2 regions of the Paenibacillus sp. XP01 genome follow, and region 1 is predicted to be linked to the other one. Evidence: riboswitches for the same ligand, from Rfam matches in the RefSeq annotation. Region 1 holds a riboswitch; the other holds the start of a gene.
What was found. A riboswitch is a leader RNA that binds a small molecule or an ion and turns the genes downstream of it on or off. The one in region 1 is predicted to bind glycine.
Positions count from the first base shown of each region.

Region 2: another riboswitch for glycine. It lies ahead of gcvT (glycine cleavage system aminomethyltransferase GcvT); the one in region 1 lies ahead of sdaAB (L-serine ammonia-lyase, iron-sulfur-dependent subunit beta).

Region 1 covers NZ_CP139481.1:496,899-512,852, reverse strand. Annotated here, with positions in the region: gene SNR34_RS02450 (ABC transporter permease) at 1-643, opposite strand, end outside; gene SNR34_RS02445 (ABC transporter permease) at 645-1,361, opposite strand; gene SNR34_RS02440 (ABC transporter ATP-binding protein) at 1,358-2,272, opposite strand; gene SNR34_RS02435 (HAMP domain-containing sensor histidine kinase) at 2,373-3,905, opposite strand; gene SNR34_RS02430 (response regulator transcription factor) at 3,902-4,585, opposite strand; gene SNR34_RS02425 (alpha-glycosidase) at 4,694-6,457, shown strand; gene sdaAA (L-serine ammonia-lyase, iron-sulfur-dependent, subunit alpha) at 6,557-7,489, opposite strand; gene sdaAB (L-serine ammonia-lyase, iron-sulfur-dependent subunit beta) at 7,479-8,168, opposite strand; glycine riboswitch at 8,291-8,389, opposite strand; glycine riboswitch at 8,394-8,522, opposite strand; gene SNR34_RS02410 (PH domain-containing protein) at 8,815-10,326, opposite strand; gene SNR34_RS02405 (PH domain-containing protein) at 10,316-10,822, opposite strand; gene SNR34_RS02400 (LolA family protein) at 10,840-11,928, opposite strand; gene SNR34_RS02395 (sensor histidine kinase) at 11,964-13,427, opposite strand; gene SNR34_RS02390 (response regulator transcription factor) at 13,424-14,134, opposite strand; gene pstB (phosphate ABC transporter ATP-binding protein PstB) at 14,474-15,229, opposite strand; gene pstA (phosphate ABC transporter permease PstA) at 15,242-15,954, opposite strand, start outside.
Region 2 covers NZ_CP139481.1:5,422,402-5,438,355, forward strand. Annotated here, with positions in the region: gene SNR34_RS24425 (endonuclease MutS2) at 1-2,043, shown strand, start outside; gene SNR34_RS24430 (cysteine-rich CWC family protein) at 2,098-2,337, shown strand; gene SNR34_RS24435 (mannitol-1-phosphate 5-dehydrogenase) at 2,507-3,652, opposite strand; gene SNR34_RS24440 (PTS mannitol transporter subunit IIA) at 3,649-4,083, opposite strand; gene SNR34_RS24445 (BglG family transcription antiterminator) at 4,080-6,161, opposite strand; gene SNR34_RS24450 (PTS mannitol transporter subunit IIBC) at 6,176-7,639, opposite strand; gene gcvH (glycine cleavage system protein GcvH) at 8,089-8,481, opposite strand; glycine riboswitch at 8,816-8,933, shown strand; glycine riboswitch at 8,937-9,037, shown strand; gene gcvT (glycine cleavage system aminomethyltransferase GcvT) at 9,223-10,377, shown strand; gene gcvPA (aminomethyl-transferring glycine dehydrogenase subunit GcvPA) at 10,374-11,729, shown strand; gene gcvPB (aminomethyl-transferring glycine dehydrogenase subunit GcvPB) at 11,816-13,291, shown strand; gene ptsP (phosphoenolpyruvate--protein phosphotransferase) at 13,488-15,194, opposite strand; gene SNR34_RS24480 (HPr family phosphocarrier protein) at 15,187-15,462, opposite strand; gene ptsG (glucose-specific PTS transporter subunit IIBC) at 15,541-15,954, opposite strand, start outside.

The DNA of each region.
Region 1 (15,954 bases):
CATTATACGCGCCAAAGCCGCCGCTTCCTGTCGGCATCATCAGCAGCATCGGCTGCGCCCATGGATAATACGGACCATAAGTCGCCGAATTGATGATCAGAATATTCGGCACGGTCAGGCCGAAATTCAACGCGAGCGGTGCGGCGAAGCTGCTCCACACCAACGATACGAACATTTGCAAAGCAGCTAACGGCAGAGCGGCGAACAGTCCCAGCAGCAGATGGCCTGCAAGGAGTCCCCACGGGACAGGCTGCGTAAAGCCATGGAACATGCCTCCAAGCACGATGGACCCGAGCATCAAACACTGCGTGAGTGCAAGCAGCACCATCACGACGGTCAATTTGGCTGAGTATACGCCTGTGCGCGTCAGCGGGAGGACAAGCATTTGTTTCCATCCGCCGCCGGCATGTTCGAAGCGGCAGACGAACGAGGCAAACACGCCCGTTAACATCGGAAATAACAGCAAGCCGTGCAAGGAAAGCATCGCGTTCATCAACACGGCCCAGTTTCCGCCCGGCGTGGCGGTGATCCCAAGCAGCAGCGCAAGCAGCGGGCTGACGAGAATCAGGAGCCATATCGGCGATTTCCCCATTTTCAGCCGCTCGGACGAGAGGATTCGAAAATATGTCGTCGCAAAGTTCATCCTAGGCCACATCCTTTCGACTGAAGTGGACCATGCCAAGCAGCAGGATCAGCAATCCCGCACCAATGCCCATACCCGCAAACATCAAGGGATTCGGACCGCTCCAAGCCATCTGGGACCAAGCGAGCGGGAAATATGGGGAAAGGGACAACGAAAACAAGCCTACGATGGCCAAAACAATGCCAAGGGTTACCGGCAGCGCCTGGTTTTTGCTGACCGTGGTCAACCAAAATTCAAGCGACAATACCGGCAGCGCCCCAGCAAGCGGCATCAATCCGAGCGTGATCGCCTGTCCCCACGGAATACTTCCCGCATCGAATCCAAGCACCAATCCAAGGACGACGATGCCAGCGGTCAGCAACAAACACGAAATGATCAGCAGCACGCAAGCAAGCAAAAATTTGCCCGTGTATACGGCCGTTCTGGAGATCGGCATGGCCAAAAGCTGCTTCCATGAACCCTGTTCATGCTCAACGCCCGCGATCATCGAACTGAGCACCGTTGCGCCCAACATCAGGGCGAGCGGCACGAACATCACCACGTTTTCGAGCAGCCCTCCCCACAGATCGGCTGCGTATTGTTCCTTCAAGTAATCGAGCCTCAAACCGAAGTTCAGCGCCTGCATCGCGGTCAGTCCGATCGGTGCCAGAAAAACGAGAAACCAAATGCCCTTGCCGCGTATCTTCAGCCAATCGGAAAATAGCGCCCGCCCTGTCATATGGAAGCCCCCTCGCCGATCACGCGCATGAAGAGGTCCTCCAAGGATTGGCGATGCTCCTCCACGCGATACACCGCATGATCCCGTTCCACCAGGCGGCGAACGAGCAAGGCGATGGCGCTATCGTCCATGTAAGGGAACGTCAGCATTGACCCCTGGCGTTGGCCGAACTGTCCTTGCTCCCGCGCCAGCTTCATCGCTTCTTCCGGCTCCGACACCGTCAGACATATGGAACTGCCTGTCTGGTTATGCAAGTTCGCGATGGTATCCTGCAAGACCATTTTTCCGTCACGGATAATGCCGACCCGGCTGGCCATCTGCTCCACTTCGCTGAGCAAGTGACTGGACACGAGGACCGTGATGCCGTGTTCCAAGGGCATGCGTTTGATCAGTTCGCGGATCTCTTGAATGCCTGCCGGGTCCAGACCGTTCGTCGGCTCGTCCAAAATGAGCAGCTCCGGCTGGCATAACAGCGCGCTGGCAATGCCGAGACGCTGCTTCATGCCCAGCGAATATCCTTTGACTGACCGTTTGGCGTCCCGAGTCAGGTCAACAATCGAGAGCACTTCGCTAATCCGCGATTTGGGCGCGCCCAAAATCCGGCGCAGGGCTTCCAAATTTTCGACCGCATTCAGATGCCCGTAATAGGACGGATATTCGACGAGCGAGCCCACACGCCGCAAAATGTCCATGCGATCCTTGCGGATGTCTTTATCAAAGATGCGAATGACGCCCTTCGTCGGCTTGATCAGGCCGAGCAGCATGCGGATCGTCGTTGTTTTGCCGGCGCCGTTCGGGCCGAGGAAACCGTAGATGTCTCCTTTTTTAATCGTCAAATCAAGTTCCCGGACCGCTGCGCGGTCGCGATATGTTTTCCACAGGTTGGCGGTTTGAATAATGTTTTCGCTCATGGTTTAATCACCTCGAAACCCATATTAAAGGCTCAAGGTTAAAAGCCGGGGTGTCCGAAGTTTAAGTTTAGTTTAAAAAAACGCGTTCCCGGGGATGTCACTAGTTAACGCTGCTGTAGATATAAATCGCAACACCTTGCGCCGAACTTTCCACGCGCTTGCGCAGCCCCATTTCGCGAATGAGCAGATCGACGATGGATAAACCAAGCCCCGTTCCTCTGGTCTCGGACTCCTTCTGCATGCCTGGGCCGGCATCACGCACCACGATGACCCGTTGACCCTTGATTTCTTCCGTGGCGATGCCGATGTACCGGCCTGCGGCTGCATGCCGCACCGCATTTTGAAACAGATTGTCCAGCACGCGCCTGAATCCCTGTTCATCCACGCGCCAAATCAAAGATTCGTCCGGCAGATCAATGTCGATCTCGAATTGTTCCCTCTCCCATACCGGATACCAGGATGCCGCCATTTCCCTCACGATACGCAAAACGTCCTTATCCTCCAGCTTCAGCGTATATTTTCCGCTCGCCAACAAATTGTAAGAGAGCATGTTGTCGATGAGTCCGCCCAGGTCGTCCATTTTAGCTTCCATTCGCATCAACGCATGAAGCCCGTTTTCGCTGAGCGCTTCCTTGTGCAAAGCATGCATATGGCCCCGAATGACGGTAAGCGGCGTGCGCAAATCATGGGAAAGCCCAGCCACAAGCCGCTTGCGCAGCTGTTCCTCTTCCCGCTCCCGGTGCCGGCTATCCGTTAGTTGGTGCACCATCTGATTAAACGATTCCTCCAGCTGGCCGATTTCATCTGATGCACGGACGTTGACAGGCAGCGGAATGCCTTCTTTGCCCGGATCCACCATCGCCGTTTGCAGCCGGATCAGCCGCTTGCGAATGCGGGCAAAGAACAGGACCGACATCAAGATAAAGAACAGGAACACGATGCCCATAAACGTGAGCAAATACAAAAACTCCCAAGGTTCGCTGCGCTGCATCTCCAACATATGCCGCGGCATCTCGATGACCATAAACCCCTGCCCTTTGTCTACATTCCCGCCGCCCACAAAAGCGACCGCCGTCAACGGGTCGCGGTAGGAAGCATCCTTCATGAACTGCAGCATGTCGGACGCTTCCCAGACGGCGGGAATAAGGGTAACTTCCGTTCGCTGTTCGCCAAGCATCCACTTCAATCGAGTCTCCGCTTTAGCTGCATTTTTCGTTGCAGCCACTTCCACGCCGGTTCCTGGCAGAATAAGCTCGGTCTCCCCTTTGCCGTTAACCCGGTATATCGAAGACTCGGGATAATCGTAATGCAGCTTCCTTAGCCGTGCATCCACTTCCTTCGGGGGAACCCCGTCCAGCCTCCGACCTTCGCCGATCCACATTTTCCCGAATCCCGTTGCATCGCCATACGGAGTCTGGTCCACATGATGGTTTGTGTAGTTGGCAATGACGGCATATGTTACAGAAATGATCGGGAGGACGACCGGAACAAATAATACCGCACATAAAATGAGCAGAATATAACGGGACATCAAGGAACGCGTCCACCGGAGCTTGCGCACGTTCTCCGATTTGCCCTTTCGAGTCTGGCGGGGCGCTTCTACTGTAGTCCGTTTCCGCCAACGGCGAATCATGGTTTTTTCACGCGATATCCAACGCCGCGCACCGTTTGCAAAATCGTCGGATTCGCCGGATCGCGCTCCAGCTTCTCCCGCAGATGGCGAATATGCACCATTAACGTCTTGTCGCCGTCAAGGTAAGGTTCGTTCCATACCGCTTCGTAGATCTGCTCCTTGGTTCGGATCATGCCCATGTGCCGGAGCAGGTAGGCGAAGATGTGATACTGTTTTCCCGATAAAATAATCTCTTCTCCCGTTTCTTCATTGACGATCCGATGATCCTGCTCATGGATGGAGAGGTGCTCCAGCCTGATCGTTTGACCGGACGCCACTGCGGTACCCGACTTGCGCAACTGGACCTCGATTCGGGCGGCCAACTCATCCGGATGAAACGGTTTGGTCACGTAGTCGTCCGCGAATTCAAGCCCGTGCAGCTTGTCGTCAATCGACGTCCGGGCCGAAAGCATGACGATCGGGACCGCGGGATGTTCCTTTTTGAGTCGTTGCCCTACCGTGAATCCGTCCAATCCGGGCAGCATCACGTCGAGAATAATCAAGGAGCATCCATTTGCCGCCTCCGTGGCTCCTTCGCCGCTTGCGAGCCAAACGACGTCATATCCTCGTTCTTCAAGGTCATCCCTGACCCATGCGGAAATTTCGATGTCGTCCTCAATGTATAACAATTTTGGTTTCATGCGTATCATCGTTTCCTTTCTGCTTCTTTGAGGTAATATATCTCAATTATACCTAAACTGCCGATATCACGTCGGTTCATGTTCATTATGATTGGAGGAATGCATCACATGCTGCTGGAAGCCATCTATCACCAATCCAAACGCAATTGGGCCTATGCCTACGACAAAGATACGATTCGTCTCCGGCTTCGCGCCAAAAAAGACGATCTCACCGAGGCCCTTGCGCTGACCGGGGACAAATATGCCTGGGAAGAAACGAGAGCCTTGATTCCTTTAAGCAAGTATGCCTCCGATTCCATGTTTGATTACTTCGAAGGAGAGGTCAAGCCGCCCTATCATCGGCTGAAGTACGCCTTTTTGCTCAAAAGCGGGCAAGAGCAGATCTGGATGACCGAAACCGACTTTCAAGAGGAGGAGCCTGACGATCCCGGCCGCATGTTCCAGTTCCCGTACATACATCCCGGAGCCGTTTTTGAACCGCCGGATTGGGTCAAAGACGCCGTATTCTATCAAATATTCCCCGAACGATTCGCCAATGGCGATCCTTCCCGGAATCCGAAGGACATTGAACCATGGGGCAGCGAACCTACGCCTTTCAACTTTTTCGGCGGAGATTTGCAGGGTGTCATGGACCATCTCGATTATTTGAGCGAGCTCGGCATCACGGCCATCTATTTCACTCCGATTTTCCAAGCAACCACAAACCACAAGTACGATACGGAAGATTATCTGAAAGTGGATCGCCATTTCGGAGATGCGGAAACGATCAAACGCCTGGTGGAACAGTGCCATAAGCGCGGAATCAAGGTGCTCCTCGATGCGGTGTTCAACCATTCCGGCAAAACGTTCGCTCCCTTCGTCGACGTACAACAGAACGGGTCGAAATCCCGTTATGCGAACTGGTTTCACGTTCATGAGTTTCCCCTTGACGTGAAGGACGGCGTACCCACGTACGATACTTTCGGTTTTGAGCCGCATATGCCGAAGCTGAACACGGAAAATCCCGAGGTCAAGGAATATCTGCTCAAGGTCGCGGAGTATTGGATCAAGGATGTCGGAGCGGACGGATGGCGGCTGGACGTGGCCGACGAAGTCAACAATGCGTTCTGGCAGGATTTCCGGCGCGTGGTCAAGCAAGCCAACCCGGATGCCTACATTTTGGGCGAAGTGTGGAACGAAGCTTCGGCATGGCTGCAGGGCGACCAATTCGACGCCGCGATGAATTATCCGTTCACCGAAGCCGTTAACCGCTTTTTTGTGATGGGAAAGATGCATGCGGATCAATTCGTGCATGCCATGGCAAAACAATTGTCCAGATATGTACACCAGGCCAGCGAGGTTGCATTCAACCTGCTGGACAGCCACGATACGCCAAGACTGCTCACGTTGGCTCAAGGGGATAAACGCAAGATGAAGCTGGCAGCCTTGTTCCAGTTCAGCTACATGGGAGCCCCCTGCATCTATTACGGGGATGAAATCGGTCTGGAGGGCGGGGGAGATCCCGAATGCCGCAGATGCATGGAATGGGACGAAGCGAAGCAAGATCGAGAGCTGCTGGACTTCTACAAAACAATCATTGCGCTTCGCCATGCCCATCCCGCCCTGCGTGCGAAAGGCAGCATCCGCTTCCCGCAAGCAAGCCCAGGCGGCAGCCAGCTGGTGCTGGAGCGGCAAAGCGACGAGGAACGCATTCTCGTGTTATTCAACCGCTCCGAAGAAACGGCCATGTTCGAGCTTGAAGCAGGCGAAGGAGAATGGGCCGATTTGTTGGAGAGCGACCACCGGATCGCCCTGGAAGGAGGCACGCTCGCCGTGGAGCTTCCCGCCTATGGATATGCCGTTCTGGGAACCACGCCGCTGAAACCCGAGTAAGTGCCCCATGCTCAAAAAAGCCGATGCGGCTCTTCCTATGGAAGAACTTGCATCGGCTTTTAAATATCGATGAAATCATGGCAATGACACCATTTCCGTCTACTCGGAAGGTTGTTCTTCTCCCGTTTGCAGTTCAGGCTCGGGCGCACGCTTCGCTTTCGGTCTGGCCAGCTTCTCCATCATTTTGCGCCCCGTCGGCGTCTGCGCCAAACCTCCCTGGGCCGTCTCGCGATGCCTGCTCGGCATGGCGCTGCCCACCTCCAGCATCACATCGATCACTTCGTCCGAAGGAATCGCGCTGCGCACGCCAGCCAGGGCCATATCCGCGGCAGCCAGTGCAGTCACGGCACCCAGCCCATTGCGGACGATGCAAGGGATCTCTACTAGCCCGGCCACCGGATCGCAGATCAGGCCCAGCGTATTTTTGAGCGCAAGACCGACTGCATGCACGACCTGCTCCGGCGTGCCTCCGCGCAGCTCCACCATTGCGCCTGCTGCCATGCCAATCGCCGAGCCCACTTCAGCCTGGCAGCCCCCTTCGGCTCCCGAGATGAAGGAATTGTTGGCAATGACGTATCCGATGGCTCCGGCACAGAACAAACCATTGACCAAATGCTCGTCATTCCAGCCAAACCGCTCCTGGGCGCTAATGAACACGCCGGGGATAATGCCGCAGGAACCCGCCGTCGGCGTCGCCACGATGCGTCCCATGGAGGCATTCACCTCGGATACGCACAGCGCATAGGCCATTGCAAGCGCAGAAGCATCACCCGAGCAGGTTTCTCCGCTGCGAATGTACGCGGCCATCTTTTTGCCGTCTCCGCCCGTCAATCCGCTGCGCGAAGTGGTGTCCTCCGTCAGTCCTTTACGCACAGCCTCCTTCATCACCTGATAATATTCCGACATTTGCCGCACAACGTCCGTTTCCGGGACATTGGTTTCCTTTACCTGCTCCTCGACCATAAGCTGCGCAATCGACTTGGATTCGGCCGTGCAGATGGCACTCAGCTCGTGCAAATGTTTAAACCGCATCGTGACCCACCCCTCTCTTCAAATCAATGACCCGAACGTCCAGCATATGTTCCAGGGTACGCAATCGGTTCAGCATCTCCGCGTTTGGCGGACCGTCCATCTCCATCGCCGTCAACGCTTCGCCGTCGCGGGCTTTGCGGTCTACCTGCATGTAACCGATGTTCACGCCGGAGGAACTGACCGTTGACGTCACCGAGGCAAGGACGCCGGCCTTGTCGGAATGGCGCAGGACCAATGTGGGGAATTCGCCGCTGATCTGCACGCGGAAATCGTTCAGCGCGTGCACCGATACGCTGCCGCCGCCGATGGAGGCACCAACCAGCGAGCATTGACGTTCGCCGTGCCACAGTTCGATCTTGACGGTATTCGGATGCGGGGCAGGCAGGCCGCTCGTATAGAATTCGACATCCATTCCGGCTTCTTCCGCATATCGCTCCGCATCCGGAATGCGCGGATCGTCGGTTGCATAGTCGAGAAGGCCGCCGATCAACGCAAGATCGGTGCCATGGCCCTGATACGTATCCGCAAACGAGCCGTACAACGTTAACCGCGCCCGCTCGGGCATAAAGCCGAGCCATTGGCGCGCAATTCGGCCGAGCCTTGCCGCTCCTGCCGTATGTGAACTGGATGGCCCCGTCATAGACGGGCCAATAATTGAAAACACATCTTTGAAACGCATCCTGCACCCCTCCATGTAACTGCCCCGCCGACTCCATCATGTCCGAATCCAAGGCATCCATATTTTCACTATGCTTCCTTATAAACACACCAAAAAGGACAGAGAAGGGCCTTTAGCCCTCTCTCTGTCCTCGATGCCTGAGAGTTTCATGATGTTGGTCGATTGTTCGACCCCATCATTTACCCCTTGGGCGGCGCCATGTCATGGCACACTCTCCAGAGCTGCGTCCAACGATGGTACATTTACCTGAGAGATTAACGTTCGTGCCGGGTGCACGCCGCTTGCTCCTTCGGTGCCCGAAGTGGCCGCATGAATGTTTATTCAGCCTGTCCGGGTCTCTCCCACTCGTCATCATTCGCTATATAGGTCATAATCGATAAGTCATGTTCTTGTTCACACATATTACTTACTCATCTTGGTCATTCATATAACAGATTAAACTTCAACACACTTTATGTCAATAAAATTAACGTATTATTACCATACTCGGACGAGTGCCAGATAAACGGCTGCATGATATCGCAAATCCCGGCTGAGAGGCCAATAATGTTTGGAGACGTTGTACATATATACATTGAGGTTCTACATATATTTATATGCATCCTTTTATGGTATTGTTCAGTGATTAGACAGTCTCCCTATCCAACTAGATCAAGTTCGAAGCCTGTCGAAACCAATCCTTCACGGCATTAGCCTGGTCATGTTCCAGGAAAACCGCTCTAAAGCCGCTTCGATTCACCATAAGCTTGGCCCGAACGGATAGCAAGGACTTGCTTCGCTGTCCGGTCGTGGCAGCGGTGTTCACCGTAACGACATGGGGCCTGCGCATTAATGCCGTTCTGCGGGATATGGTCCGGTGACGAAGCGTCAGCTGCTTGCCTTGAATGCTCATCCCTTCATCCTTGAAGCATCCGTATCCCCAAACGGCACATAAGGGCACGAAGAGAAACAGCAGCGCGCCGGCCTGGCCCAGAAATACGGTTCCCGCCGTTCCCAGCACGGCCGCACCCAGAAGCTTCCAGCGCAGGAACAACCAGCGGGCTCGATCCGGAGGGCGGCTGGCAGGTGTGTGCATTTCGAATTGCGGAACGATTCGGGCAAGCAGCTCATTCACATCGCGAACCGGCAGCAGCGGATGAAGCATCATTTTTTTCTCCATCTCCGAAGTCAAGACATATATCTCCACCTCCGCATAACCAAATGGCTGGCGCAGCAGCCCCTCTTTGACCTCCACAGCCTGTACCTTACGGGGAGAAAACACATGCTTTCTCCGGTCGAGCAGACCGGAAACGATGGCAATGTTTCCGCCTTCCTGCTCCACGGTGAACCCGGCATACTTGATCGTAAACAGCACGGCTGACAAGATCCATGCCAGCAAAAACATGACGGGCACAAGTCCGAGCCACCAAATTACGGGCAGCCGCCCGGCCTGTTCAACCAGGTTGCTGTAAAAGTGATCCGGAAGCAGGTCATCTGCGAATGAATAGACCCCTGCACCGAAAACCACGACAAGCGGCAGATTCATCGTTGTCAGCGCTCCGACAAACAATCTGCCGGCTGACAGGCGCAGCAGAACCTCTCGCTTTACCGGGAATGCTGCCCCCTCCATAAGCTCCACACTCTGTCCGGGAGCTTCTCCCTCTTCGCGGCGAACATGCTCTTCGGACCATGGTGCTGCCGCAGGCGCGTCCTCTCTCTTCACCGCTTCACTTCGCTTCTGATATAACCACCGCTCGATCCGCTCGGCCTCTGTAATTGCCAGAGCGGGAAGCACGCCATCCGCCTCAACGCTGCCCCCCGGCGTCTCAATCTTGAGCTGTGCCAGCCGGAGCATCCGCTGAATCAGGGGCTGTTGCGTCTGGACGGAGTGGATGCGGCTGAAATAGATCGATTTCTCCTCCCGGACAAATAGGCCCTGGCGCAGCACAATACGATCGTCCTGCAGCGTATAACTGAATTTACGCCATTTGATCCAACCATACAGAACAAAAGGAAGCGCGATGCACACAACGGCCGCAGCATAGCTGTACCACGGAAATTTGCTCCAGTCCACGCCTTTGATGATGAGTAGTACGATAATCGGAATGATGGACTTCGTTACGGTAAAAAAAGGAAAGAGGACATACATCTTATGTAAACGCTTCGGTTCATTCATCATGATCTTCCACCTTCGCCAGATGACCGATATTGCGCTTCAATTGCTCTGCCTCTGCCCGTTCCAACCCGGCAATGTGGAGCGTAGCTGCCGCCGTAACGATGCTGACTTTGGCAAGTCCATATTTTCGCAGCAGAGGACCGCTCTCCAGTTCCACCTGCTGCACACGCGTCATCGGCACAATCGTATCCGTATGCCACAACCAGCCAGAATGGATCTCCACTTCATCATCAGCGACCCGAAAACTGAAGTGCCGATAACGTAATCCGGGCAAAATCCAGGTATACCAGATTAGTGAAATCATAAAAAGCCCTGTCCCGAGCCATCCCGGCCACTCCACCCAATCTCTAAACCATGCTACGATCAGATATCCGACGGCCAGTAAAATCAACAGCCCATTGACCATTAGGGCCGTCAAGGCTGTTGCTTGTTTAGCTTTCGGGTGGAGGCGCCGCCGTTCTCCGTTGTTATGCTCTGCGTAATCCATTGCGTGACTCACACTCTCCTCCAATTCAATTAAGGCTGATTGGGCAGCTTCAGATCCTTCGCCCAAGCTTGAAGCTTCTCCTTTGTCCATTCTTCGTTCTCACCCATGATCGAGTAGCGCAATCCATTCTCGGTCCAGGATATGTTCCGGATGCTCTTCATATACGAACCCTCTGTGTCACGAACCTCAACCTCGGACTCATCAGGCAGCAGCGTGTCATCACCATCTTCATCCGGCGCCTTGAATACGGTCATACTCACTTCAACCTTGTCGTTGTTGACATAATACAATGTCACTTCGTCCCTGCTGAGCTCTCCGCCGAGTGAAGTCATCTCAATCCGCGACAGCTCCAACTCCCCGTTCATATCCTGCAAAAAGGGTTGCCCCAAAGCTTGTTCGGCTTCTTCCAAACTCACTTCCGAATTCTGCGTTAGATCATTCAGATCCTTCACATCAACCTCCTTGGGGATATCAATCACGAACGTATCCTCGGAAAACTCGGGATCATATTGAATCGGGTCATAGACCATTTCTGACTTTTCATCGCCATAGGTGCTAATGACTTTGACAATCATCCACGTTTTGGGGTCTACCCAATACTCGGAGGAAATGGATAAAGTGCCTTCTTCTTTCGGCGTCAGCTTAATGTGAATGACGTCCTGTCCTTGAAGCTTTTCCTGTCCCATCATATCCACATCATGGGAATCCCGCAACCGTTCCAGCTGATCCACGAGCATCTGCTTCTGGGTCTGTTCGGGCTGTTGTCCCATGGCGGATACGTCCATCGAATACGCCGTGCCTGTCTCTTTTTCGTAAATTGTAATTTCCGTTCCGTTATTGACCGCATAGCTTACGTGGCCGTTCTCCTCTGTTTCCGTGCGCTTTCGCCCTGTCTCTCCATCGACCCATTCCTTAATGTGCATGGTGTGATTCAGCTTGTCGTCCGACCATATTTTCATTTCACCTTCAGCATAATATGATGCGGGTTTCGTTTCTGCAGCGACCACCTTCTCGATCATCTCATCTCCTGACAGGCCAAGCATTTCCTTCTCTGCACAACCTCCGAGCAGTGAACCTGCAAGCAAAGCCGTACCGAGCATCATCCATCCTTTTTTCATCATCCCCATCGTCCTCTCTCATTTTATTCAATGCATTACATCTCAGGCAATCGGCATGCAGCGAGCGTACCGTATCCTTCGGCCGACCACATGCGCATTTCACCTCCGTGCTTGATAGCAATCCGTTTGGCTATGCTTAATCCCAGACCTGAGCTTCCTGCATACGCCTTCCCTTCCTGATTCTGATGTTGAACATAAGGTTCGAAAATACGATCCAGCTGTTCTTCAGGAATAGCAGGCCCTTCATTTTGCACCAGGATCAAGGTTGATCCCTTCCTGAACTTATCCAGCTCTAAATCCAGCGTTGGAATGATCCATTCCGGAAGCGGCTGATCTGAAGCAATGACGCCCAGACCTATCGCCCCGTTCGCTCTTGTGTGACGCAGTGCATTGTTCATCAAATTGTCTGTCAGGCGCATCAGTTGTTCGGGATGAAGGCGGTAAAGGTGATCTGTGCGGACGACCGTTTTTACGTCAATCTGTTCACGCTCGGCAAGTCCTCCATAACTACCAAGCAGCATATCGAAGAACTCTTCTCCTTCCACCTCGACCATGGCCATCTCCAATTCACCGGAACCCAGCGCCGTATACATTTCGAGTTCGCCAATCATCCGTTTCATCCGCTCCACATTTCCGAACAGCACGTCCCAGTACTCCCGTCTCTCGGGCGGTTCCAATTGCGTATCCATACGAATCGCCTCCGCATAGGCACTGATGGACATTAACGGTGTCTTCAGATCGTGGGACAGCGAAGCGACCATGAGCTCTTTCTCTTTTTGCTCCTTCTCCACTTCTGCCTGCGTCTGCCTCACTTTTTCCTGCATTGCATCAAATTGCTTGAGCAGCGTGCCCATTTCATCGCGACGTACCGGTGCGTCATCCATGGGGAACTCTCCCCGCGCAAAAGCATGCATTCTGTCCATCAGCTGTCTCATCGGTCGAAAAAGCTTTCTGGATAGCAGCCAGAGCACGGTGCCATATAACAGGATAAAGAATATAACAGCGGAGCCGACGACCCATGTCGTCCGGACCGAGATGCCTTCAAGCCACTCTCCGCGAAGCATGACGATCTCGTAAATGCCAACCAGTTCACCCTTTTCCCATACCGGCTTTTTCAGCGTAAACGTGCGATGACGAATATGCATGTCGTACAGATCGCGATATAGTTCCGAGCCCCTGACGGTATAAGCCCCGGCAGACCAGGGATCCCCACCGGATGTATACACCCTGATCCCTGACGGCAGATAGAGGTCAAAGTTCACTTGATCACTGGCGAGCCCGGAGAGCGAAGCATAGGCATCAGCAGATTGCAGGCGGTACAGGCCCGGGTCGGACAATGCCTGCTCGATGGGACCCAGCCGTCCGGACAACTCTACATATTCCGCTACGGAGCGCTGATCGTTATAGTAATCGTACAGGGAGAATAGCGCCCAGCCTGCAGCGACAGGCAGCAGCATCACGATGAGGAAAGCAATCATCAGCCAGTACTTCAGCTTCATTCCGCCAAATCTCCTACAAACCGGTATCCGCTGCCCCATACGGTCTGGATCCAGCGTGGTTGATGGGGCTCATCCCCCAGCTTGGCCCGCAGGCTCTTCACATGGACGGTGACCGTACCCGAGCTTCCCGCTACCGGCTGATTCCACACATGTTCATACAGCTCCGCCTTGGTGAATGCCCGGCCCGGATGAGAGGCAAGCAGCGTGAGCAAAGCCCATTCCTTATTGGTCAGTACGATATCTTCCCCATGAAGCTGCACCCGTTGATTCAACAGGTCGATCGACAACCCATCGTTGTACTGTTGATGGGTCGAATCCGGCTTGATGCCCTGATATCTGCGATATCTGTTAAGGTGGGATTCAATGCGGGCCGTAAGTTCGGCCAGGCTGAACGGCTTGGTAATGTAATCGTCAGCGCCCAGGCCAAGACCTCTGACCTTGCTCTCTTCTTCGATGCGCGCACTCATCATGAGCAGCGGAACGTCGCTGATCAGCCGGATATTTTTGCATACCGCGAACCCGTCCATCTCCGGCAGCATCAGATCCAGCAAAACCAATTGGTAGGTCCCTTCCCTGAAATCCTCCCAGCTCTCCAGGCCGCTCGAAGCCCAAGTCACCCCATATCCCTCACGCCGAAGATGGTCCGTCAAAATGCGGGCAATTTCCGGATCATCCTCCACCAGCAAAATATTCACGTGGTCTCTCATCGCTGTTTCATCCTCCCATGACTGTATTGTAGCGAAGAACGTTCATCCCTCCGCAGAGTTTATACTTTCTTCATAAATGCGTTCTTGAATATAAGAGCAAAGGGTACGCAAAAAGAGCCCCCTGATGTCAGGACGCCCCCTCTTTTGTGGTTGACGCATGTTATCGTTATAATTCGCTCTCCAAGGACAGCGCCTTGGCCCTGATTATCGTAGCATGACTGTTTTTGTCGTGGCAAACGCTACCACAAAAAAAGCATAACTCCGAAACTCATCGTTCGGGAGTTATGCTTCCATTTCTTTTTATTGAACTAAATTGCATTCCATGCGAGTGTGCTTCGATTAACCGAAACGACCCATGATGTATTCTTGCGTCAAGCGGTTGTCCGGATTCGTGAAAATATGCTCCGTATCTCCGTGCTCAACCAGGCTGCCCAGGTAGAAGTATGCCGTAAAATCCGAAATCCGGGCCGCCTGCTGCATGTTGTGGGTAACGATGACGATGCGCAGATCTTTCTTCAGCTCCGAAATCAGCTCCTCCACTTTGCCGGTGGACACCGGATCCAGCGCGGAGGCCGGCTCGTCGAGCAGCAAAATTTGCGGGTCCACGGACAATGCGCGTGCAATGCACAGACGCTGCTGCTGTCCGCCGGAAAGAGCCAGTGCCGAATCGTTCAGGCGATCTTTGACCTCATCCCACAGCGCCGCGCGGCGAAGGCTTTTCTCTACAACCTCATCCAGATCCTTCTTCTTTTTCATGCCGCGGTAACGCGGCCCAAACGCGATGTTGTTATAGATGGATTTATGGAAAGGATTGGGCTTCTGCCATACCATGCCGATTTTCTGGCGGAGCTTGATCACGTCCGTTCCCGGTTCGTTCAAGTCTTTGCCATCCATCCAGATATGCCCTTCCGTACGGGAGCCGGCAATTTCGTCGTTCATTCGGTTCAAAGACCGCAAGAACGTCGATTTGCCGCAGCCGGAAGGTCCGATGAGCGCCGTTACGCTCGATTCGGGAAATGCCAGGCTGATCTGTTTGACCGCCTGAAAATGCCCGTAATATATGCTTAACTGTTCCGTACCAAAAGGTATGGCCATGTCGGTTCCTCCTTATTTCGAAGCTGTCATGCGGCGGTAAACGACCCGGCCGATCCAACGAGCACTCAGATTGAACGCCAGTACGAGAAGGACAAGCACGGCCGATGCTCCTGCCGCCACTTCCTTGGAATCCGGCGCGATGCCTTCACTGTTGACTTTCCAGATGTGCACGGCGAGCGTTTCAGCCGGACGGAATGGATTGAGCGGCGATCTTGGGCTCGCAGGATTCCAGTCCGTGAAGTCCAGCGGCGGGCTGCTCATGCCTGCCGTAAACATCAGCGCTGCCGCTTCGCCGAAAATTCGGCCCGAAGCCAGAATTGTACCCGTAATCAAACTCGGCAATGCCACAGGCAGCAAAATGGACGTGATGATCTTCCATTTGGACAGACCCAGCGCAAGCCCGGCTTCTTTTTGTTCCTTCGGCACGGCCCGGAAAGCTTGTTCCGTCGTCCGCACCATCAGCGGCAGGTTAAAGATGGCCAGTGCCATGGCTCCCGAAATCAGGGAAAAGCCCAGGCCGAACGTGTTAACGATCAGCAAGAGACCGAACAAACCGATCACGATCGACGGAAAAGAAGACAATACTTCCACAACGAGTCGAATGAAGTTGGTGATTCGACCCGGTTTGGCATATTCCGCCATATAAATACCCCCGCCCCAACCGAGCGGAATGGTGATAATCAATGTCAAAACAAGCAAAAATACCGAGTTGAACAATTGCGGGC
Region 2 (15,954 bases), 2.0 Mb from region 1:
AAGCACGCCCAGGACATGAAACCGATCGCCGATGCCCGCATGATCCAAATACGACTTGGGGAGGCCGACGAAGCCGTTGCCTTGATCCGTTACGGAGCAAGTGTGCCCATCCCTTCCCTCGATGGCATGGAGACCATCATGAATCTGCTTGGTACCGGATATTTGTTCAACGAACAGGATTTCGGTCATCTGGCCCAGTTTCTGCGAAGCTGTGCCCAACTGATGAAATACATGGAGGGCAAAGCGGGGGTTGCGCCTACGGTCAGCCGTTATGCGGCCTCCATGATGCAAATGGAGCAGCTGCTGGGCGAGATTGAACGCTCCATCCACGCCGGGCGCATCCAGGACCATGCCAGCAAGGAACTGGCCCGCATCCGCAAAAAAATGGCTGTCAGCAGCGAACGCATGAAACGAAAGCTGGACGCGCTGGTAAGCAAACACCGCTCGATCATGCAGGAGCATGTCATCAGCCAACGGAACGGCAGGGCAGTGCTTCCGATCAAAAAGGAGTTCCGCAAACAGGTGAAGGGCAGCGTGCTGGATGAGTCCGGCAGCGGCCAAACCGTTTACATCGAACCTGCCGAGCTGGTCGGGCTGCAAATGGAGCTGTCTTCGCTTCAGGCGGAAGAATCGCGGGAAGAGATGAAAATATTGGGCGACCTGACCGCGCTGGCCGAATCCTACAGCCACGAGATCAAGCTTAACGTGGATACGGTAGGCATACTGGATTTTCTGTTTGCCAAAGCCAAATTTGCCGCAAGCGTGGACGGCGTAGTCGTGCGAGTCAATACTGAGGGGCGCACCCGTTTGCTGCAGGCAAGACATCCGTTAATGGGCACATCCATGGTTCCGCTGGATTTCTCCATCGGGGACAGTTACTCGTCGCTGATCATCACCGGTCCGAACACGGGCGGCAAAACGGTCGCGCTCAAAACGCTCGGCTTGCTTACACTCATGATGCAGTCGGGTCTGCTCGTCCCTGTTGCGGAAGGCAGCGAGATGGCCGTCTTTGAAGAGATGGCGGTAGATATTGGAGACGGACAAAGCATGGAACAGGCGCTCAGCACCTTCTCCGCCCACATTCGGAACATGATCGGCATTCTGGAGCAAGCCGGCCCATCCACGCTGGTATTGATCGATGAGATGGCTTCCGGTACGGATCCCGGCGAAGGCGTCGGGTTGTCCATTGCCATGCTTGAAGAGCTTCACCGCCGGGGAGCCACCGTTGTGGCAACGACCCACTTCGGCGAGATCAAACATTTCGCTGCGGCGACGCCAGGATTCGAAAATGCGCGCATGGAATTCGATACCGTCTCCCTTCAGCCCCTTTACCGGCTGCGGATTGGAGAAGCGGGCGAAAGTTACGCCTACGCCATCGCGCAAAAGCTTGGCATGCCGGAACGCATCATCGAACGTTCCAAAGCGGTTTCTTCTCATGGAATAACGGAGAAAAAGGAACGACGAGATGTTTCTGAACAAGAAATGGATTCCATTCGCCCCCGTTCAGGAAGCCAACCAGGCGATCAGCGTTCCGTTCAGGAAGCACAACGTTTTTCTCAGCAGGGCTTGGGGCATCCGGACCCTCACGCCTCCGGGCAGACGTCCGCCTTCGCTCCAATCCCGGCGCGGTCTCAGACTGGAGCAGGGCCGCAGCATGCCAAGCGACCTTCGAAATGGGATGCCGCCGTTCCCGAGCGGACCAATGCACAGCCAGCCTCGGACTCGGATGAATCTGAATCCACTCACCGGACCAAAGCATTCAGAAAAGGCGACCGTGTATTTGCGGCCTATTTGAACGAGACGGGCACAGTGTACGAAACGGAGGACAAACGCGGAAACATCGGTGTGTTGATGCGCGGAAACAAAATCAAAATCCACAAAAAACGGCTGACGCTGCACATCGCTGCGGAAGAGCTCTATCCCGATCTGGATCACTACGATCTCGACATCGTGCTGGATACCAAAGAGAACCGAAAAAAACGTAAACAGATGGCGAGAAAACACGTGGATGGATTGATCATCGAAACGCCTCCTGAACATTGAAGCCGAAGCTGTTATACTGGGGAAAGGAACGCTATATAGAAAGAGGGGCTGCCCATGAGTTTGGAATCGGGTTCCGTGCACGACAACCTGCGCATAGCCAATGCTTTGACCTGCCCGTTGTGCGGCGAAGCCAACGGATGCACGTACGCGGCAGGCCGGCCTCATGAGGAATGCTGGTGCAAGGCCGCCGAATTTCCGGAAGGCATTCTGGATCGCATTCCGCCCGCGCAGCGCAGGAAGTCCTGCATCTGTCAGCGGTGCGTCGAAGATTATACCAAGCGTGCCAACGCATGAACGAAGCATATGCCCTTAGTCTGAATGTTTACTCGACAAGGGGAATCTCTCGCCAAGAGTGGTCTCGAAGAATTCAAGCATGACAAAAGGAGCGAATCGCCCCGATCATCCGGGGTGGTTCGCTCCTTTTTGTTTGAACTGCTAGAAGCAGTCCTCTCTTGATTGAACATTACATTTCAGAGTGGTACTTCACGGCCTGTTGCAGCACCGGATGGGATTCGTCCAGGGATGTCACCTGGCTCAGCGCAGCAGCAACGCCTTTTTGGCGAATCAGGCCTTGAAGTTCGACGGCTTCCGGGTCCTCAGCCACGTCAAATTTGCAGGCCGCTGCCATACCCATGGCCAAATGCACGGTCTCCATTCCGTATTCGTAAGCCTGGGTAGCCGGGCGTACGAGCCGATCGTTCGGGGACAATTTGCGCAGCGGAGATCTTCCTACGCGCGAGACTTCGTCCGTAAGGTACGGATTGCGGAAACGATCCAATATTTTCGAAATATATTTCCCGTGTTCCTCGGCATCGAACCCAAACCGTTTCACAAGCACATTTCCCGTCTCCTGCAAAGCACCATGCACGATGGACCGGACCTTCTCGTCGGCAATGGCTTGCTGAATGGTGTCGTAACCGTAGACGTTGCCGATATAAGCCGCAACACAATGTCCCGTGTTTACGGTGAACAGCTTGCGCTCGATGTACGGTTCCAGATCCTCCACATACATGACACCTTCAATCGGGTTGAACGCAGGAGACATCTGTGAACGATTCACGACCCATTCATAGAAAGGCTCTACCTGAACATGCAGCGGATCCTCATGATGCTGAATCGGAACGATCCGGTCCACGGCGGAATCCGGGAAGTAAACATATTGGTCTGCCAAGCGCCGGGTAGACTCCTCCAGCAGCGAATAGACATGGTCTTTCAGCTGCGTGCTGGCACCGATCGCATTCTCGCAAGCGATGATGTGCAGCGGTTCGATCGCTCCGCCTTTGCCCAGCCGCTTTTCGAGTCCTTTGGCAATACCCGGTGCAATATGTTTCAAAATGTTAACGCCAACGGCAGTGGTGACAAGGTCCGCTTCCGCCACCGTTTCCGCAACGGTGTCCAAGTTGGTCCCGTCGATAGCATCAACATGGGTGACCGTTTCCGTGTCTTTGGATTCGTTCGCCAATTCCACCGTGTACTGTTTGCGCTGCTGCAGCGTGGACACCAGCCCTTGGTTCACGTCCGAAAAAACGACCTCATAGCCTGCACGGGAAAGGATCAGCCCGATAAAGCCCCGTCCAATGTTGCCTGCACCAAAATGTAATGCCTTCATAGTTCCATTTCGCTTTCAAGAAGAGTGATGATTTCTTCGGCCGTTTTGGCATGGCGCAGAATCTCCATATTTTCTTCTTCTGCACAAATGACCGCGATGCTGGTCAGTATTTCCATGTGGTCTCCGCCTTGCGCGGCGATGCCGATGACCATGTATGCTTTCTCGTCGCCAAAGTCAACACCTTGCGGGAATTGAATAACCGAGATGCCGGTGGACAAAATAAATCCTTTCGATTCCTTAGTGCCATGCGGAATGGCAAGCCCGTTACCGACGTACGTCGATACGATCTCTTCTCGCTCCAGCATTTTGTCGATGTACTCCGCCGTAATGTGGCCAGCATTTTTCAGCACTTGCCCGGCCATGCGAATCGCTTCATATTTATCTTGCGCCGTCGCGTTCAGGACGACTTTGTCTGTCGTTAAAATACTCATGGTTGTTGCCCTCCAATTTCGGTTTTGCTGCGATAAAATCCGACCAGTTCACGGGAAAGATAATGAATGAGATCATCCCTGTTCCCTTTTTCCAACAATTCGATCATTTCTTCCTGCAGAAGCAGGGCGCTGATTTCGCTAAGCACCTCCAGGCTTTCCTTCGACAGCTCCCAAGGGCCCAGCATCAGCAAGACGTGTCTGACGCCTTCCGGGTCGTCTTCGGACATCAGCAGCGGCTGCGTCAGTTGAAACAAGCTGATCGTTGCCCTGTAGATGCCTTCGCTGCGCGTGTGAAACAAGGCGAGCGAAGTGCCCGGAATTTTCTGGCTGCCTGCTTTTTCACGGGCCTCCAGCAATTTGGTTACTTTGTGCGGAGCTTGAAGCACGCCGCGCTCATGCTGTATTTTGCACATGGCATAGACTGTTTCATCCAATCCCAGGCCCTTATTGTCCAACGGAAATACCTGGAACTCGCCGATGATTCGCACGATCTCTACCAGCATGGCCTCAAGTCCTGACCACTGCGTTTCGCGAACGACAGGGGAATGCCCGCTTGAAGGCGGGCTGTGTTCCCGCTGCAGCGTCGTCGTTTTGATAAAATGCCGAAGCTGTTCGCTTTCCTCTCCGGTCAATAGCGGACTGACTTTGTAGTACTGGTGCTTTTCCATCGGCAAATCCACGGTCGACAATACGAGATCGTACTGCTCCTTAGGAATTCGGACCGCTTCGTACCAAGACACGCTGTCCACAATGCGAATTTCGGGAATTTCCTTGGCGAGCCTGCTTGAGAGCATGCGCGACGATCCGATGCCGCTGGTGCATACAATGACGGCTCTGACCTCGCGCTTCAACGTCCGCAGCCGTTCAATGGAAGCTCCAAAATGCATGACCAAAAAACCGATTTCTTCATCAGGTACTTCAATGCCATGCCAAGCTTGATTCGCCGCTCGTTTAACGTCCGCGAACAAGGCTTCGTAATCCTGACGGATTTGCTGCAATAAAGGGTTGCGGATCAGCTGCCGCCCTTCGATTCGTTCCAGGACAGGCTCCATATGGGCAATCAAACCTTCGCGCAGCAGCCGGTCTTCATGAAAATCGTAATGCGTGATCTTCTCCATGCTGTCGATCAGCGAAACGACCCGGTCAAGCACAAGCAGATCATCCACCGGCAGCAGCCGGGTGGTATGCATCAATTGCCTGGCTTCGATCAGCAGGCCGTGAACGTATTTCCGCTCCGCCAAATCGAGTTCGATGCCCAGTTCACTGGCAAGAATGGTGCAGAGACGCAAAGCCATATATTCCGGAACACTGTCTTCAGCGATCTGTACGTGCGGCATATCGTTCTCGATCGCACGGCCTTTGTTGACACGGGCCGCCATCACCGACAATTGCAGCAGCAATCTCATGTACTGGCGCTCAGGCATGTTCTCCAGCCATTCGATATCGGGCTGCCATAAGGCGTTTTCTACTTTCAATACATGACTATGCCCGATGATTTCGAGCAGCTTGTCGTTTGCCTTGGAGTTGGTATGCTCCGATCGGGCGCCGAACAGATCCGATTCGTCCAAATGCTCCATGGCAAGTTCCACCATTGCCCGACGGATATGAGATTCGCTCCCGGTAATCTCCACGCCGTATCCACGTCTTCTCACCAGAACGAGTCCCTGCTCCTCGATCCATGATTGCAATTCATCGAGATCGTGGCTGACCGTTACGACGGTGACTTTCAAATCGGATGCGATCGCGAGCAGCTTAATAGGCTCTTGATTATCGTCCAGAAGCAGGCTGAGCGCGTAAATTTTGCGCTCTTCGGGCGTCCATTCCATTGGCTCGACTTGAAACAGCTGTTGTCTTAGCCGTGAAAGACAGGAGGGATCTGCATCTAAATAGATGCCGATCCCGGATTTTTTTTTGATTTCGACCCCGTAAGAGACCAGTTTTTCTTCCAATGCGCTAAGTTCCCTCAATATCGTTCTGGTGCTCACATTGATCCGGGCCGCGATGTCCCCGGCGGTCACTTCTTTGGTCTGCTGCAGGAGAAATTCCAAAATCTCGCGTTGCCGCTTCGAAATATTCATTGTTGTGGTTCCGTTCAGGAATTGGATTTGAGGCGTTCAACCAGTGCCTCGTATTCCGGGCTCTTCAGGAAGTTTTCAATGGAGATGTGCTCCGCGTTCGGCGCGACCGTTTTGGCCCGGTCGGTCAGCGTTTTTTGCGTAATGACGATATCCGCATCCTGCGGAATTTCGCTGATCGCCGTATTGGTGACGTTCACGTCCACACCGGCCTGCTTCATTTTCTTCCGCAAAATCGAAGCACCCATCGCGCTTGATCCCATTCCCGCGTCGCACGAGAACACGATTTTGTTGACATCTTTCTTCACTGCGGAAGCCCCGATGTCTGCCGCACGGTCTGCTTCACGGTTGTCGTTGGCTACGGTTTCGTTCGCCGTCTTGCCTTGATTTTTCATTTCTTTCATCCGGTTGGATGCAGCTTCCAAATCCTCGTCTTTTTGTTTGCCCGTTTTGAGCAGAACGGCAGCAACCAGGAAGGAAACGACCGCTGCAATGATTACGCCTGCCAACATCGGAACGTACCCGCCCTTAGGTGTCAACAAGAAATAGGCGATGATACTTCCCGGAGATGGAGCGGATACGAGTCCCGCACCCGTCAACATGAACGTCAGCGTTCCAGCGACGCCACCCGCAATAGTGGCCAGGATCAGGATCGGTCTCATCAGGATGTAAGGGAAATAAATTTCGTGAATCCCGCCAAAGAAATGGATGATGGCAGCACCTGGAGCCGAAGATTTCGCAGAACCACGGCCAAAGAAGCAATATGCCAGCAAGATACCAAGTCCGGGACCCGGATTTGATTCCAGCATAAACAGTATGGATTGACCGAGATCTCTAGCCTGATCCGTTCCCAAAGGCGTCAAAATCCCATGGTTAATGGCATTGTTCAGGAAGAGCACTTTTCCCGGCTCGATGATCAGGTTGACGAGTGGCAGCAAGCCCAGATCCATCAATCCTTGAACACCCGCTGACAAAACTTTGCTCAACGCTTCGATCAGAGGACCGATCCCTTTCAGGGCGATCAAGGCCAGAATTCCGCCAATAATACCGGCAGAGAAGTTGTTGACCAACATTTCAAAACCGGATTTGATCTTACCTTCAACGGCTTTGTCAAACTGTTTGATGATCCAAGCCGCAAGCGGACCTGCGATCATTGCGCCAAGAAACATCGGAATGTCGCTGCCCACGATGACGCCTATGGTCATAATCGAACCCACGACGCCCCCGCGCGTGCCATGCACCATCGTGCCGCCCGTATAACCGATCAGCAATGGCAGCAAATATTTGATCATCGGATCAACGAGCTGCGCAAAATCGGCGTTAGGGAACCAACCCTTCGGTATGAATAAAGCCGTGATCAAGCCCCATGCGATAAATGCACCCATGTTCGGCATAACCATGCCGCTCAGGAAACGTCCGAACTTTTGCACGCCTACCCGCAGTCCTTCGGCTTTCCCGGACTTTGCGTCCACTGAACTCATATTGATAACCTCCTCAACATGTTAAACCTTGACTCGACTGAACATATCAACACGCAGTTCAGATGAATAAAGGTACAAATCCTGTATTCGTGATTTTCAAGTTCATACTAAATGAAAACGGTATCCCTTACAACGAAATGAAAATCAACTCCCGTCATGAACGTTGATGACAAGATTTAAATTGGATCTGTTTTGCGTTGTCGCAAGTTCAACAGCAACGTACCAATTCCTTCTATGTATCATGCCCAATCATAGCCCTGGCTTATTAAAACAAGAATGCATAATATAAAAAAACAGTGTTTTTTAAGAGGCACAAGAGGTACACCCTTTCAAACTTTCCCCTTAAACAACGCAAAAAAGCCAAGCGGCAGCTTGGCCGCATCGGCTTTTCAAACCCATGAAATATACACTTTTATTTTCAGTAATAATACGTAAATTAGTGCAAACGATTATTCTTCGGTATGCTTCCGGTAGGCATCCGCGTCCAGCAGCCCTGACAGCGCCACGCTCAAATCGCCGTCCACGCGAATTTCAACCATCCAGCCTTCTTCATAAGGAGAAGTGTTGACCAGCTCCGGCGCCTCTTGCAGCGCCTCGTTTACGGCCACAACGATTCCTCCCACGGGCGCAAACAGATCCGAAACCGTCTTTACGGATTCGATCGTTCCAATGCCTGCCTCCGCTTGCACATTCGAGTCAAGGTCAGGCAGTTCAACAAACACAATGTCACCCAGCTGATGCTGCGCGAATTCGGTTATGCCTATACGCACAGTATTTTCACCGACGGTTTGCACCCATTCGTGTTCTTCACTGTACAGGAAATCGTTTCTCAATTCGCTCATTTGGTTATCCGCCTCGCTTTTTCATTAGTGGAGTGCATGCGTTCCTTGACCTTCCCTTTTTCCCAAAACATAGCGTATGACATGTCGGCCATAAATGTCAATATACCTAACAATATATTCTTTTCACCCTCCAAAAAGTGACATCCTTTTTATAGGCATTCAATCATATACTGGATATGGAATCGCTACCTTGTCGGAAACACGAACATTAAAAGGGCGAAAAAAAATAAATATTCGCTTTTATTCTCTATTCTTATGATATAGTTCTTGACACAAATAGCTTTAACGCGTTTTAATTGAGGTGAGAAACAACTGACAGAAGCAATATTCGCGGATGAACGTAAAGGGAGAGATCACCCCGTCCCGCTTCGGGATCGTGTGGTGGCGCCGAAGGAGTAAACCCCCGACAAGCGGCGGGTGAATCTCTCAGGCAAAAGGACTTTTACGGGACGCAACTCTGGAGAGCATCCATTCGCCCAAGAAGGGCGTTTTGATCACCCAAGGGGAAACCTGACGCAATCTGCGACGGGGTAACTCTCAGGTACCAAGGACAGAGCCCAGGAATTCAGCATGCTGCCGCATGCCGGTTCTTTGGCCTGTCCTTTTCCTTTTTCCCCAAAAAACGAAAACAGTGCATAAGAATCCTGCATAAGGCAGCTTCCTCATGACGTATAGACCATCCCTTTTCCGCGGTTTCGTTTCACATTCGGCCCGTCTGGCGGCCTACAACGAGGTGATATGATGTCCGATTTGTTAAGAACTCCTCTCTTCCCGCATTATCAGCAATTCGAAGGCATGCGCTGCATCGATTTTGGCGGCTGGGAACTGCCCGTGCAGTTCAGCGGCATCCAGAAAGAGCATGAGGCCGTGCGCGAACGCGCAGGATTGTTTGATGTATCCCACATGGGTGAATTCATAGTCCAAGGCGAACAAGCCGAGGCCTTTTTGCAGCAAATGACGACCAATGACGTGACATTGCTGGTTCCCGGGCAAGCCCAGTACACATTGATGTGTTATCCGAGTGGCGGGGTCGTCGATGACCTGCTCATCTACAAACTGGAAGAACAGCGCTATATGCTGGTCGTCAACGCCTCCAATATCGAAAAGGATTGGGTATGGCTGCAAGAGCACATCATTGTCGGTGTTGAGATGAGCAACGTATCCGAAGAGACCGCGCTTTTGGCGCTGCAAGGCCCGCTGGCTGCCGATATTCTGGCCAAAGTCACAACGGGTACGAATCTCGGCGACATCGAGCCGTTCCGGTTTGTCCGCGATGCCGACGTATGCGGCGTTACGCTCCTGCTCTCGCGCACGGGTTACACGGGCGAAGATGGATTCGAGCTCTACGTCCCGGCCGATCAGGCCGCCCGGATCTGGGAAGGACTGCTGCAAGCCGGAGCAACGCACGGACTGATTCCTGCCGGACTTGGCGCAAGGGATACGCTGCGCTTTGAAGCAAGATTGCCGTTGTACGGACAAGAGCTGTCCGCGACCATTTCTCCGCTTGAAGCCGGGCTTGGCATGTTCGTGAAATGGAATGCCGGACCGTTTATCGGTCAGGAAGCGCTGCTGCAGCAAAAGAACGAAGGCCCTGCTCGCAAGCTGGTTGGCATTGAAGTGCTGGAGCGCGGAATTCCCCGGCCGCACTATCCGATCTATGCGGATGGCGTACAGATCGGCGAAGTGACGACCGGCACCCAATCCCCTACGCTGAAGCGCAATCTGGGGCTCGCCCTGATCGACAGCAGGCATGCTGCGCTGGGTACTCCGCTTGAGATCGGGATTCGCGGCAAAACATTGAAAGCCGAGGTCGTCAAAACCCCTTTTTACAAACGGACGCGCGCACCAAAGACACCTGATGCAAAAGAGACCATCCAAGGAGCTGATCTAACATGACCAAGCACCGTTACATCCCGATGACCGAGCAGGATCAGAACGCCATGCTGGCAACGGTTGGCGTGGATACGATCGACGACCTGTTCCGCGACATTCCCGAAGACATTCGTTTCCAGGGCGAACTGCCCATTTCTTCCCGGCTCGACGAACACGCGCTGAGTCGCCATATGGCCAAACAGGCCGGAGCTAACGCCCATTTCGATACACACGCCAGCTTTCTTGGCGCCGGCATTTACGATCATCACATTCCTTCCGTCATCAATCACGTCATCTCGCGATCCGAATTTTACACAGCTTACACACCATATCAACCGGAAATCAGCCAAGGGGAGCTGCAAGCGATCTTTGAATTCCAGTCATACATCTGTGAGTTGACCGGCATGGCCGTTGCCAATGCCAGCATGTATGACGGCGCTACAGCCTTTGCGGAAGCCGGGAATCTGGCTGCTGCGGCCACCCGCCGCAAGCAGCTGATCATGTCCAGCACAGTGCACCCCGAGTCCCGCCAAGTCCTGAAAGCATATGCTCACGGCCTGAATCTGGAGATCGTCGAAATTGGCCACAAAGACGGCGTGACCGACTGGGATGCCCTGCAAGCCGCCGTATCTGTGGACACCGCTGCCGTCATGATTCAAAGCCCCAACTTCTTCGGAGCTCTGGAACATGTAAAACAGGCCGCAGACCTCGTGCATGCGCACAAAGGCCTGCTCGTCGTTAGCGCGAACCCGCTGTCGCTTGGCCTGCTTGAAGCTCCCGGCAAGCTTGGCGCCGACATCGTCGTCGGCGACGCGCAGCCGCTTGGCATCGCCGCTTCGCTCGGCGGACCGACTTGCGGATATTTCGCCGTATCCCAGGCTCACATGCGCCGCATTCCCGGACGCATCGTCGGCCAGACGACCGACCGCAGCGGCAAACGCGGTTTTGTGCTGACGCTGCAAGCCCGCGAGCAGCACATTCGCCGCGAGAAGGCGACGTCCAACATCTGCTCGAATCAAGCGCTGCTTGCCCTGAGCGCCTCCGTCTACATGTCCACCATGGGCAGACAAGGAATGATCGACGTGGCCGACCTGAATGTTCAGAAGAGCCATTATGCCCGCCGGATTCTGCAAGCCATTCCGGGCGTGAGCATTGCATTTTCCACACCTACGTTTAATGAATTTGTCATTCGGCTGCCGGAAGGAACGAATATCGAAGCACTGCAGTTGAAATGGCTCAAGGAAGGTTTTATCGGCGGTTATGATCTGGGGCGCCATTATCCGGAACTGGCCGGACATCTGCTGATTGCCGTAACCGAACGCCGCAGCAAAGAAGAGATCGACGAATTCGCACGTGTACTGGAGGGATCGCTGTGACGCAGGAGACAACAACGCAAACCGGAACGAAATCCGCAGTTCAAGACATAAACGGAAATAACAGGGATGCCAACACAGAAACCGCGATGAACCCCGCCGCCAACGTCACTCCCGAGCAATCGCTTATTTTTGAGTTGAGCAGCCCCGGGCGCGTCGCCTATTCCCTGCCGGAATGCGATGTGCCAAGGCAAGAGATCGAATCCCTGATTCCCCGGGAAATGCTTCGCTCCGAAGCAGCCGCATTGCCTGAGGTTTACGAAGTGGATGTCATCCGGCATTACACCGCCCTTTCCCGTCGCAACTTCGGCGTGGATAACGGCTTCTACCCGTTAGGATCGTGCACGATGAAATACAATCCAAAAATCAACGAAGACGTCGCCCGATACAGCGGCTTTGCCAAAATTCACCCCTATCAGCACGAATCCAGCATCCAAGGGGCGCTTGAACTGCTGTACACGCTGCAAAACGACCTTGCCGGCCTGACCGGCATGGATGCCGTAACCCTTCAACCTGCCGCTGGCGCGCATGGCGAATGGACGGGGCTGATGATGATCCGGGCCTATCACGAAAGCCGGGGCGAAACGCGCACCAAAGTCATCGTGCCGGATTCCTCCCACGGCACCAACCCGGCCAGCGCTACCGTTGCCGGCTTCGAGACCGTAACCATCCCTTCCCGTTCGGATGGGCTCGTCGATCTGGACGCCTTGCGCACAGCCGTCGGCAGCGATACGGCGGCTCTGATGCTGACCAATCCGAATACGCTTGGCCTGTTCGAAAAGGACATTCAGGAAATTGCCTCGATCGTGCATGAGGCCGGCGGCTTGCTCTATTACGACGGCGCAAATTCCAATGCCATCATGGGCATCGCCCGGCCTGGCGACATGGGCTTCGACGTCGTGCATCTCAATTTGCATAAAACGATGAGCACTCCGCATGGCGGCGGCGGTCCTGGAGCCGGTCCGGTTGGCGTGAAAAGTCTGCTTGTTCCGTTCCTGCCAAAACCTGTCGTCATACGCGATGATGAAGGCCGATATACGCTTGATCATGCCGGGGACCAATCGATCGGTCGGGTCAAAGCATTTTACGGCAACTTCGGCATCTTGGTACGCGCATATGCTTACATCCGCACCTACGGGCCGGAAGGCTTGCGCCGCGTTTCCGAATGCGCCGTTCTCAACGCCAATTACATGATGGCCCGGCTCGCGCCTTATTACGAGATTCCGTATCCGGGGGTGTGCAAGCATGAATTCGTCATGTCGGGACGCGGCCTCAAGCAATACGGCGTACGCACGCTTGACGTCGCCAAACGTTTGCTCGATTTCGGTTACCATCCGCCAACGGTATACTTCCCATTGAATGTGGAAGAGTGCATCATGATCGAACCGACCGAGACGGAAAGCAAGGAAACGCTTGACGGTTTCATCGATACGATGATCCGCATCGCGAAGGAAGCTGAGGAAACGCCGGAGGTCGTGCTCAATGCACCCTACGGCACGCCTGTGACCCGTCTCGACGAAACAACCGCTGCACGCAAGCCTGTGTTGAACTGCGCCTGCAGTTGATCAGGCCATAACAAAAGCCGCACAAGGTTATCGACAACCGTGTGCGGCTTTCTTGTGCGGCATTTGCAATCGAGGAAAAAAAGCCGGCATCCGCTTTACGCAGATACCGGCATCCATATGCTGCATCGCTGCAGCCCCTTCAATCGGAAAAAGAAAAGACCCTTAAACATCGGGGAAACCCCGAACCCAGTGATGCTTAGATGCTTTTAACCAGTTCAACCACTTGCTCAGCGGTTTGCATATCCAGTGCTTTGGCAGCAAGTTCCTGCATCTCGGCACGGGACAATTTCGTGATCTGACTGCGAGCTGGCAGAATGGAGGTTGCGCTCATGCTGAACTCATCCAGTCCAAGACCAAGCAGCAACGGAATTGCCGTTTCGTCTCCAGCCATCTCTCCACACATGCCAGCCCATTTTCCTTCACGATGCGCCGCATCGATGACCATTTTGACCAAACGCAAAATAGCAGGATTGTATGGTTGGTATAGGTAAGAGACACGTTCGTTCATACGGTCAGCAGCCATGGTGTATTGAATCAGATCGTTCGTTCCGATACTGAAGAAATCAACCTCTTTGGCAAATTGATCCGCAAGAACTGCAGTCGAAGGGATTTCGACCATGATACCGAGTTGGATGCTGTCGGAAACAGCAATCCCTTCAGCTACCAGCTTGTCCTTCTCTTCGAGCAGGACAGCTTTTGCTTCACGGAACTCGCCGAGCGTGGCGATCATCGGGAACATGATGCGCAGGTTCCCGTGCACGCTGGCGCGCAGCAAAGCACGAAGCTGTGTACGGAAAATATCTTGACGGTCCAGACACAGACGAATCGCGCGGAAGCCTAAGAATGGATTCATTTCTTTCGGCAGGTCAAGGTAAGGAAGCTCCTTGTCTCCACCGATGTCGAGCGTGCGGACAACGACAGGTTTGCCTTCCATTTTTTCGAGCACCGTTTTGTACGCATTGTACTGAACGTCCTCGGAAGGAAGTTTGTCTCTGCCCATGTACAGGAACTCGGTACGGTACAAGCCTACGCCTTCGCCGCCGTTTTCCAATACGCCGGCAACATCGTTTGGCGTACCGATGTTTGCCGCCAATTCAACGTGCACGCCATCCACCGTCACGGTTGGTTCGTCACGCAATTTTCTCCACTCGGCGCGTTGTGCATCGTATTGTTCCTGTTTGGAACGATACTCGGCGACTACGTCCTCCGAAGGATTTACAAGCACATGTCCGTCCAGGCCGTCAACGATGATCAAATCACCGTGTTTGGCTTGGGTCAGGATGTCCTTGGTTCCCACAACCGCAGGAATTTCCAGGGAGCGTGCCATGATTGCCGAGTGGGACGTGCGTCCGCCGATGTTTGTGGCAAAGCCTTTAACATATTTGCGGTTCAACTGAGCCGTGTCGGAAGGCGTCAAATCCTCCGCAAGCACGATCACTTCCTCACTGATTTCGGCAGGGCTCATGAATTCGATGCCCAGCAGGTGGTTCAGCACACGCTTCGTTACGTCGCGCATGTCTGCTGCACGTTCCTGCAGGTAAGCACTTTTCATGTTTTCGAACATTTCGATAAATTGGGAAGCCGTTTCGTTCAATGCAAACTCTGCACTGACCATTTCCTCCGCAATTTTCGCTTTGACCGGATCAATCAGTTCCGGGTCGTTCAGAATGAGCAAATGCGAAGCGAAAATTTCCGCTTTTTTCTCGCCAAGCTCTTGCATCGTGCGCTCTTTGATCGCTTCGAGCTCAGCTTGGGATTTCCCCAAAGCCGAGTCGAGTTTAGCGATCTCTGCGTCAACATCGGTAATTTGACGTTTCTCTACAGAGTAATCGGGATGCTCCAAGATAAACGCCTTGGCGATGGCAATGCCCGCCGAAGCCGCGATCCCGGAAACATTAAGCATGGATTTCGCCCAGCCCTTCGTTAACCATAACGTCAGTCAGTGCTTTAAGAGCGTCAGCAGCCTCATCGCCTTCGGAGATGATCGTGATGGTGTCGCCTTGCTCCAGACCCAAGGAAAGAACGCCCAGGATGGATTTCAGGGTTACTTTTTTACCGTTAGCTTCTGCAAAGGATTCTGCGCCTTTGAATTGGTTTGCTTTATTAACCAGGGCTGTCGCCGGGCGTGCGTGGATACCGTCTTCGTCTGTAATTCTGAATGTTTGTTGCATTACAATCATCTCGCTTTCATGAATTTGATTTAGGCATTGCATTATATTTACACTTGCTTGCCATCGTTGGGACAGTTCTTATTTTATCTCAATGATCGGCTGATCGCCAACTTTGAGCACTCCACTCTTCTTGAGTGTTATCGTGGAGCCTTCTGGCAGGTTGGTGAAAATGACTGGAGAAATGATCGACGGAGCGTTTGCTTTTACATACTCCAGATCCACTTCCATAATCGGCTGACCAGCAGATACCAGGTCACCTTCCTGAACCAGTACGTTGAAACCTTGACCTTTCAGTTTCACCGTATTGACACCTATATGAACAAGCACTTCTTTGCCGCCGTCGGACATAATGCCTACAGCGTGTTTGCTTGGAAATACATTAAATACTTTACCATACACTGGGGAGGTAATCGTTCCATCATGCGGCAAAATAGCGAAACCGTCACCTGTCATTTTTTCAGAAAAGACCGGATCAGGCACGTTTGTAATATC